DNA from 3 places in the Metaplanococcus flavidus genome. Region 1 is predicted to be linked to each of the others. Evidence: riboswitches for the same ligand, from Rfam matches in the RefSeq annotation. Region 1 holds a riboswitch; each other region holds the start of a gene.
What was found. A riboswitch is a leader RNA that binds a small molecule or an ion and turns the genes downstream of it on or off. The one in region 1 is predicted to bind thiamine pyrophosphate.
Positions count from the first base shown of each region.

Region 2: it holds a riboswitch for thiamine pyrophosphate, as region 1 does, so the genes downstream of both, ACFQ1X_RS14655 (lipoate--protein ligase family protein) here and tenA (thiaminase II) in region 1, are expected to answer to the same signal.
Region 3: it holds a riboswitch for thiamine pyrophosphate, as region 1 does, so the genes downstream of both, ACFQ1X_RS14605 (acetylornithine deacetylase) here and tenA (thiaminase II) in region 1, are expected to answer to the same signal.

Region 1 is NZ_JBHTKI010000012.1:129,920-133,200, forward strand. Features, by position in the region: gene thiD (bifunctional hydroxymethylpyrimidine kinase/phosphomethylpyrimidine kinase) at 1-357, opposite strand, end outside; gene thiM (hydroxyethylthiazole kinase) at 333-1,145, opposite strand; gene tenA (thiaminase II) at 1,147-1,830, opposite strand; TPP riboswitch at 1,917-2,019, opposite strand; gene ACFQ1X_RS09575 (hypothetical protein) at 2,423-2,629, opposite strand; gene ACFQ1X_RS09580 (class F sortase) at 2,830-3,281, opposite strand, start outside.
Region 2 is NZ_JBHTKI010000022.1:227,671-230,951, reverse strand. Features, by position in the region: gene lipA (lipoyl synthase) at 1-664, opposite strand, end outside; gene ACFQ1X_RS14655 (lipoate--protein ligase family protein) at 670-1,497, opposite strand; TPP riboswitch at 1,601-1,701, opposite strand; gene ACFQ1X_RS14650 (biotin transporter BioY) at 2,179-2,748, opposite strand; TPP riboswitch at 2,882-2,982, shown strand; gene tenI (thiazole tautomerase TenI) at 3,092-3,281, shown strand, end outside.
Region 3 is NZ_JBHTKI010000022.1:220,444-223,724, forward strand. Features, by position in the region: gene tenA (thiaminase II) at 1-549, opposite strand, end outside; gene ACFQ1X_RS14605 (acetylornithine deacetylase) at 562-1,887, opposite strand; TPP riboswitch at 1,960-2,063, opposite strand; partial or broken gene ACFQ1X_RS14610 (halocin C8-like domain-containing protein) at 2,495-2,659, opposite strand; partial or broken gene ACFQ1X_RS14615 (hypothetical protein) at 2,587-2,745, opposite strand; gene ACFQ1X_RS14620 (hypothetical protein) at 3,100-3,267, opposite strand.

The DNA.
Region 1 (3,281 bases):
CTGCATCAAAGTTGCGCCTCCCTTTGCGATCATCACCGGATCCACGACAAGATTACGCCAGCCGTGTCTTTCGATTCCCGCTGCCGTTTCAGCGATGATTTCAGCGTCAAAGAGCATCCCCGTTTTCACAGCGGCAATGGTAAAATCCGCTCCGATTGCATCGATTTGCGCTTTTACCGCTGCGGCAGGCATCGGATAAACGCCGTGCACGCCGCATGTATTCTGCGCCGTTACCGCTGTAATGGCCGATGTACCGAAAACGCCGAGCTCCTGGAAAGTCTTTATATCCGCTTGTATGCCCGCTCCACCGCCGGAATCCGAACCGGCAATCGTCAATACCTGTTTGATCGCTGCCACAGTACATCTACTCCTTCCCCTTTTTCAAAGTCGAAGCCATCGTCATCAATCTCCATGCCGAATAAAACATCCAGGAACGTGTCGCGGAAACTGCCGGGTCCTTCCGAAGTTGCCGCAGCTTGTTCACCGGCCGCCCCGTAAAACTTGAGAGCTTCAATTGCCGCAGCTGTAGGATCTTCAGGAGACACTGCCGTGAAAGCGGCTGTTACAGCACTGAGCAGGCAGCCCATGCCGGTTACTGAACTCATCATACGGTCACCGCCTGTAATCTTCTCTACCCGCGAACCATCGGCCACAATATCGGTCTTGCCTGTCACTGCCACCACCAAGCTGTATTCTTTTGCCACTCGCTTCGCCAGTTTATCCAGGTCGATATTGCCTTCACCGGCATCGACGCCTTTTGACGCCCATTCCACGCCGCCAATTGCGGCTAGTTCTCCCGCGTTGCAGCGCAGCACACTGACATCGATTTCCGTTAAAATCTTTTGGACGGCCTCTTTCCGAAAAGCGGTCGCTCCTGCTCCCACCGGATCCAGAATCACCGGGATCTTTTCCTTATTCGCTCTTTTTCCGGCGAGCATCATGCTGTTAAACGTGTCTTTATTCAAGGTTCCGATATTCAATGACAACGCGCGTGAAATGGCGACAAGTTCTTCCACTTCCTCTTGTGCCTCGCCCATGATCGGTGATGCGCCGATTGCCAATAATCCATTCGCCTGAAAGTTCGATACGACATGATTGGTGATGCAATGGATTACGGGATTTTCATTTCGAATTTTATTGATCATGTCAGACACCAGCCTTTATTGCCGCGGGCAATTCCCAGGTTTCCATCGTCCACGCCTGCTGCCAGAAATTCCATTCGTAATAACTGCTCCGCCGGAAGCGGTCCTTCAGCTCCTGCCGCCGTTCCGCCGACAAACTTTCCGCCAAAGAATCCATCCGGCCGATCTGCTCCTGCACCAGTTCGCCAAACCACTCGGAACCATAAGTCTCGATCCACCGGTCGTATATCGGATGGCCAGGCTCCGCATCTTTCAATCGTTCCCCAATTTCATAATAAAGCCAGTAACACGGTAGAATCGTCGCGAGCACATCCGCCAGATCCCCTTCCATTGCGCGGTACATATGCGATACATAGGCATAAGCACCCGGTGACGGTTCGAATTGCCGCCAATCTTCGTCCGTCACTCCGAGCATCCCCATGAACGATTCGTGAAGCGCCATTTCTGCTGCGCACGTTTGCTCCGCATGATGCGCGAAACTCTTGGTTGTCGCGAGGTCCGGCGCCTTGAGTGCGCCGACCGCCTGCATCTTCGCAAAATTTGTCAGGTAATAGGCATCCTGCATGACGTAATAGCGGAACACCTCTACCGGTAAACTGCCGTCCGCAATCCCTTTCACAAACGGATGATCGAAACTCGCCTGCCATAATCCAGCACATTCCTGTCGCATTTCCTGTGTTAATTTCATCTTCTCCATCCCCTTTCAGGCAAAATAAAATACCGCTTTCCAGTAAAGGAAAGCGGCAATTATACGCATAGGAATAGAGAAATCCGGCATACTCTCGCCCACTTCCCTCCGCTGGTATGATCCAGATCAGGTTCCAAGGGTCCGAGCGTTGCTCGTCTCAGCCGTTAACCGGCTCCCCCAGTGGTGCATGTATTCAGTTGTTCCCCCAAAGATTATCACAATGTCTGAAAAATCACAAATTTATTTTTGAATGCTGCGCAAACCACCTTCGCAGATAATCAAGCATCTTACCAATCCGTCAGAACAAAAAGGAAATTTTTCGCTTATCATTTTTAGCATATAAATTATGTGAATTTGCGGTAATCGCTCATGTGCTAACTGCGATTGGCATAATTTAATTTTGAAATTAACAAATATTAAATTTGCAGAAGTATTATAGTAACTTAACGGGATTAGGCTACTTCTTCATGAACTTTAATTGTTCGCAAAATATCAATTTAACGAAAAAAAGCTCGTATTTGAGCTTCTTTCCTTAGGATAAGTGAGGCTATTAAATTATCTTTCTTTAAATTACTTGCTGAAAAAACTGATTTCAAAAATTTCTACTAACAGAAACCTGGCGATAGAGTGCAAAAATCTCTTTATTTTCCTGTTCCCATCCAGGGTTACTTTGCATAGGTATGTTAAACGCCGTTTCCATTTCATGTGCCAGGTTAGCTGACATTATCTTTTTTCTGTTGGCAGGATACTTCCCCTGCATTATTACTTCATAGCGTTTTTTATAGTACTTCAACATCATTTTACATTCTCCCTAAAGTAAAAAGTTGGCCATACCAGCCTCTAGTTCTTCGTTCTTAACCTCATTATACTGCAATTTAATACAAGTGATTCATTCACGTTCAGCTATTTGTCACTGTCTAAACCTCAAAAGACAAAAGAGACCACCGTTTTATGGTCTCTCCCTTTTACATTTGTTCATTCTATTTTTGCCATTCTTGACTAGTAGTCAGTCAATTCAGCATAAACGACTAACCGCTCTTCGTAATGGCCGCTTTCAGTATCAAAAGTTCCAGTGCACGTAATCAAATTCAACTTCGGTTTTGAGCTGGAACCAAAAATGTCATTCAACGGAGCATCTTCCGGTGCATAAGCTTGCTTGTCCGTTACAGTGAACGTCAACTCTGTACCATCTGTTCCGGTAACGTGAATCAAATCGCCCGGTTCTAATTTTTTTAAGTTAAAGAAAGTGCCAGGCTGCGAAAGACCGTCAACATGTCCAGCGAGTACTGCATTCCCCTTATTTCCAGGCTTCGTTCCCGGCTCATACCACCCGATTGTATGGACATCAGCTGGCGCCTCCATATTGCCCTCCGGCGTTTGGCCGACTTCTATGATTTCCGCTTTTTCATCAATTGCTGGGATTTCAATCTGAACCGGCGTCACGCCGACTT
Region 2 (3,281 bases), on a different contig from region 1:
CCATTGCCTGCAGGATCTCTTCCTTCGTTTCACCAAGCCCGACCATCAAGCTCGATTTTGTAGGGACATGTGGAGCAATTTCTTTCACACGTGCCAATAATTTTAGCGAACGATCATATGTCGCTTTTGCCCTTACCCTCTTCGTGAGGCGTCGGACTGTTTCGATATTGTGATTGAAAATATCCGGTTGGCTATCCATTAATGTATGCAGGCTTTCATAGTCGCCTTTCATATCCGAGGGCAGTATTTCTATCGTGGTACCAGGCATTCTTCTGCGGATTGCACGCACTGTTTCTGCAAATACTGCTGCACCGCCATCATTTAAATCGTCCCGTGCAACTGCTGTTACCACCACGTGCTTGAGCTCCATGATTTCCGTCGATTCCGCGACCCGTTCCGGCTCTCCCCAGTCAAGTTCATTTGGAATCCCTGTTTTTACTGCACAAAATCGACAAGCTCGTGTGCATGTATCGCCCAAAATCATAAATGTTGCAGTCCGCCGCTCACTCCAGCACTCGTGAATATTCGGACACTTTGCCTCTTCGCATACTGTATTCAATTTCTTCTCGCGCATCAGACTTTTCAAGTCGGTATAGGTTTTATTCGTATTTAATTTAACTTTCAGCCATTCAGGCTTACGGACGTAATCGTTTTTTTGGGTCATGGTGTTTACTCCCCTTTTCCTTCTCGTATGTAATTCCATTCCTCACTTGCGTACTTCTTCTCAAGTTCGTATACTTCGCTCAACAACTCGTTCGGCGGTTCAAATGCTTTTAATCGAATACCAAGTCCTTTTTCGAACCCAGCTCGAAAAGCAGTTTTTACTTCTTCTAAGTTCGCAGGCTTTGGCAGTAAATCATTGATAGCAACAGCCTTGGTGCGGAAGGCAGTACGAGCTTTTTCTTTCATACATTCATCCGGATAAACAAACAGTTCAAATAGCTTTCGTTCGTCCATATTTAAAGGAATAGAACCATGTTGAAGGATGACTCCTTTTTTGCGAGTTTGAGCGCTGCCGGCTGCTTTTTTCCCTTTTACGGTCAATTCATACCAGGACGGTTCCTCAAAGCATACAGCCGATCTAGATAACCTTTTTCTCACAGGATGTGCAAGTTCCGCTTCAACCCCCAAAAATCGGTACCCTTCTATTAATCCTTTGGATAGGATAAGATAAGCTTCTTTTACTGTCTTTGGCATAACTGGATGAGCTTCTGATATCAGGATACTGTAAGTAAGTTCTTGATCATGAAAGACTGCCTTTCCACCTGTTTGTCTGCGGACAAGCGGGATTCCATACTTTTCAGCATTTTCGATATCGATATTGTCTTTCACTTTTTGAAAGAAACCCACTGAGATACCAGCTGGCGACCAGCTATAAAATCGCAACACGGGCGGGATGTCTCCTCTACTATGCCAGTTCAGCAAAGCTTCATCCATGGCCATATTAAAGGCCGGCGTACCAGAACCTGAATCGATGTATAGCCATGTTTCGTTCATGTTCTTCTCCTCTCTGCTAGGCTAATGCCGATTGTTTTTCCTCGGTTTTTGCACAAAAAAACACCGCTCTCCATGAAAGGAAGCAGTGTATGCGGATTTTCTATTAGCATACGCGCCACTTCCCTACGCTGGCATGGTCCAGATCAGGTTCAAAGGGTTTGAGTAAATACTCATCTCAGTTAAATAACACCCCTAGTGATTATATTTAAGTTAACCTCAATGTATAGTTTGCAGAAATTGATGTCAAGTCGAAGTTGCAAGTTCCCAATCATAAAAATTCAGCCAGAATGATGCTTGAATATTTTTCTAGCGCTTGTTAGATCATTCTGGTTTTTGATTTAAAGCAATTGCCCCCTTTTTTTCTTGCCTTCAAAAATTTATTCAGATAATGCAGTACTATTTAATTGCATCAAAAATTCACAATATATCATGCTGGAATAAATAGGGTTTTATAAATAAAAACTTTCGTAAAATATACTTAAGTGAACAAACTATGCGTTACGTTAACTATTCATTGATTAATTTACACATAATTATTTTCCGTCTCTTCCTTTTTCTATTTATTCATTTACACAAGATATTTTACGCTCTCAGAAAGAGGGAAAGAAGAGTCGGAACAAAACCCTTCTTCTTTCTCTTTTTATGTATGTTGTATTCTTATTAAGGATTACAATAGCTAACCTAAAGTGCTTTTTTGTCTTCTAAATATAAAAGACCAGCGGATTTCAAACGATGTCTTACTGAGATTCCAATCCAAGCGGCAAGCACAGCTTTAATAAGGCCGACTAAAATGAATGGGACAAATCCACCCATTAATGCTCCGGTCCACGAAAGATTGGCGAAAATCTTCAACCAGGCAGTTCCCACAGTCAATACCATAAACATACCGATGACATTGGCAATTATGGCATTGATAAACGTAAAACTCGTTTTTTCGAGATAATAACCAATACTGAAAGCGGTCGGAATAAAACCGACTAGATATCCGCCGGTCGGTCCGAATAAGCTACCGAGTCCACCTGACATTTGAGCAAAAACAGGGATGCCAACTGCACCCAACCCCAAATAAACTACAACAGATAAAGTTCCGTATTTGGCCCCTAAAATTGTTGCGGCCAAACCGATTGCAAGTGTTTGTCCTGTGATCGGGACTAAAGGCAGTGGGATTGTCACCTGTGCCAGTATTCCGATGATTGCTGCAAATAAAGCTGTAATAATCATCATTCTCAATTTGAAATTAGATTCTGTCATTTTATCCTCCCTCAATTGTGTTAACCTTATTTAAATAAAGGTTAACTTATATGGTATCATAGTTCTTATAATGACTAGATAAATATTTCTAGAGGTGTTAGGCTGTTTGTAGATATACTAAAAAACTGAATAATTAAAGCACTAGGGGAGTCCATTAGACTGAGACGGATATAATCCGGACCCTTTGAACCTGATCTAGTTGAGACTAGCGTAGGGAAGTGGTTACTGTATGCTGTTTCTATTAGGGATACTATAAAACCACTCCGACGTCGGGGTGGTTCTTTTTATTTAGTAGCGTTGTTATCAGGCGTTGAATTTCAAGGCACCTATAAAGGAGGCAAAAATGAAAACAGGGGAACTGCATCTAATCTCTACGGGCAATCAAAGGACCGAGGAACTAGCAGACATTCTTAGTCAAATTCATCCTTATATAGATTTTATCCATCTGCGGGAAAAAGCGAGAAGTGCTAAAGATATATACCAATTGATCCAACTATTGATCGATAAAAAAGTTCCACGTTCAAAAATAGTTA
Region 3 (3,281 bases), on a different contig from region 1:
TTCGTCCAGCAAATCGATGCACCACTGCGCTGTTTGGCCAAATTCATCCGAACTATACATTCGGATCCACTCACCATATAGTGGGTGATCGGCTGCACCTGGAATGGCCGCAAGCTCTCTGCCGATTTCACGGTAACTCCATGCACATGGAAGCAATGCTGCTACCAATTCACTTACACTGCCGCTCTGTCCCACGTGAAGCATATAATGGGTATAAGCAAGTGTCACAGGGGAGGGGGAAGCTTCCTCCAGTTCCTTTTCGCTAACCCCAAAACGTTCCGCATACTGGCGGTGCAATGCCATCTCTTCGTTCATAGTGGCATCCAGTAACTTGGCAAATTGTCCCATTGTTTTAACATCCTGTGACTTGGTTGCACCAATCGCAAACAACTTTGCATACTCTATCAAGTAAAGATAATCTTGAACCATGAAGAACCGAAACTTTTCTTTATCAAGAGACCCCTTCCCCATTTCGACTACAAAAGGGTGATTGTGGTTGTTTCTCCAAATGGGTTGAAGGGTTGTATGTAATTTTCCGCTAAATTTCACGTTGATCTCTCCTCACTCTGCCTGCTTTTTCGTATGGCACCAAGTAAAAATAAAATGCGCCATAACTTTAGAGAAATTCACCAACTCTTGTATCTCAATGGACTCGTTAATGCTATGGGCTTCTATCAACTGCCCCGGTCCATACAAGACTGTCGGGATGCCTGCTTCTGCAAGCCACCCGCCATCGGTAACAGTCGTGGACACACCGATTACAGCCTTTTCTGAAAATAAATGTTGGTGTGAAGCTGCTAAAGTCTTTACGCCTATATGTTCCGGATTCACTTCAAAAGCTGGAAAGACCTCGCCTCTATCTTCTATCATGGAATGCCCACCCCATATAAAAGTTGGTGGATGTTCTTTTAGCCAAGAATCCGCTTTTGCAGCATTTAAAAGATGTTCTTCAATTTCTTTGCTTACAGTTTCATAGGACTCATTCGGATAAAAATGTACGGTGATCCAGAGCCGGCACTCGTCCGCGATAAAAGCGGCATGCCTTCCTCCTTCAATCACAGCCGGATTAATCGTATTTGTTCCTGGAGGATAACCCGGATAGCTTTTTGAAACCGCCCAATGACGCTCTAACTTCTGCAGACTTTCAATGATAATCATCATTTTTTCAATAGCGCTTGCTCCTTGCGAAAGACCGCCACCTGCGTGAATCATCTGCCTGCGCATGGCATCATGATAAACTTTCGGATCTTTAATGACCACCCAACCGGTGATCACCCCGCCCTGCCCTTGGATCTGCAGATCACTTGTATCAACTACAACCGCAAAATCCGCCTGGTAGCCCCTTTCGCAACACTGTAGGGTGCCAGCTTCACCAACCTCTTCTCCTATAACTGATTGAAAAATAAGGTCGCCCGGCAATTCGATGCCTTGTTCATGAAAAAGTTTAAGGACAAATAACGCAGCAGCCATTCCTCCCTTCATATCGGCAACACCTCGGCCTATAATTCGATCGTTTACAACTTCCGCCGTGAAGGGATCCGTTTTCCATACTTCTTCCGGCCTCACTTCGGCCACATCAATATGTCCATTGATGATCAAGCTTTGAAAAGACTTTCTTTCAGTCCCTTTTTTCACACCAACGATGTTTGGATCTCCCGGATACACATCCCATCGATCTGTTGCAAATGCTTGGCTTACTAAATACTGTTCAATCCACCCTTGTGCTTCAGCTGTGTTGCGAGCAGGCGGTGCCGGAGTTTGAAAAGAGATAAGTTGTTTAGTAAGATCAATCAATTCATCTTTTTTTAACTCGATTTCTTTGATTACTTGAAGCAACTGATTGTTTTGCAAGAAGTTTAATTCTCCTTTCGATATGATTTCCTCCACAAAAAAACACTTCTTCCCCATAGGAAAGAAGTGTAAATGACTATAAAAGGTTAAGCCTCATGTGGAGACAAAATTCTTCTGCCATCTCTTCCCTCCGCTAGTATTAACTAGATCAGGTGAATAAGGGTCAAGACGAATGTCTTTCTCAGCTTTAAACAGCTCCCCTAGAGCAATTGTGCAATGAAGTTTTATTGTTACTTTAGTTCTATCATAAGGATTAAATAATTACAACCGGTCACTTCACTCTACTGTCATTATTTATATGAGACAAGAAACTGTAACAATAAATCGAACCGAATCTGCTGCGCTTTCATTTTATAAAAGCTATCACTTTAAACTCGATGTATTGTAGTTTGTTTTTTCTTTTGCACATTTTGTATTTTATAATTGACTTATATACACAAAAGCACTTTCTAATTTAAAGTTCCATTTCGAACTTTCATTATTATTTCTCCTTAAATATATTGGCTGAAAGTGAAGATTGCTGACTAATTTTAAAAATAAAGGCGCTCGTAAAAGGAGATGGAAGCGTTTGAGCTTCGGTACCCCTCAAAAAGAGTAGCATCTGCTACTCTTTCTTTGTTGTATTCAACTACTTTGGAACGGATCAATTACAAATTTGATCTGTCGCAGCTGTACAGCCGACACTGCCTATCAAAGCACAGACAGCCGCTAAGCCTAAACCGCCAATCCCTGTAGTGATTCCCAGAGCACCCGCTGCAGCATAACACAACACGCCTCCACCGGTACCGCACAGCGCCCCAACTGCATATTCACAAAAAGAAGCATAAGCTCCAAATTCGTCTGCGTTCTTTCCGGCCTGCTGAATCTAATGTTCTGCAGAAGCGACAAAATCATCGTGGCTAAGCATCAAACCCTTTTCGTAAAAAATCGTCCCTGCTGTATCGACGGTAATGTCGGAAATTTCGGTTTGATTCCCGTCCAAGTTTTAGAAGGCATTGATGCGTATTTTTCCTTGGTCTATATTTTCTGCATAGACCGCTTGATCCGTCAGTACATCCCCATTTTTTACATCATATGTGAATTGAACGTATGCGAGGTTATCACTTGTTTTCGCAAGTCCTCCAAACACGAATTCAATATATGCAATATAGCCTTTGGAACCATCTACTGTGTTGATAATTATGTCACCTTTTGAAATTGAGTTAATTTTGGTGTTCTCTTTGTATGCCTGATACTCTTCTGTATTTTTTAACGCATTTCTGATTTGATTAAACTCATTTTGCTCGACATCGATGTTCCTTTTTCAAACATTGAAGTTCCAGCATTGACAGCACCTACGGAACTAAATGCAGAAGAGACAACGAGAATAGCTGCTATTGCTAGCATCAGAACTTTTTCAAAAGGTTTGATTGACATAATGAATATTCCTC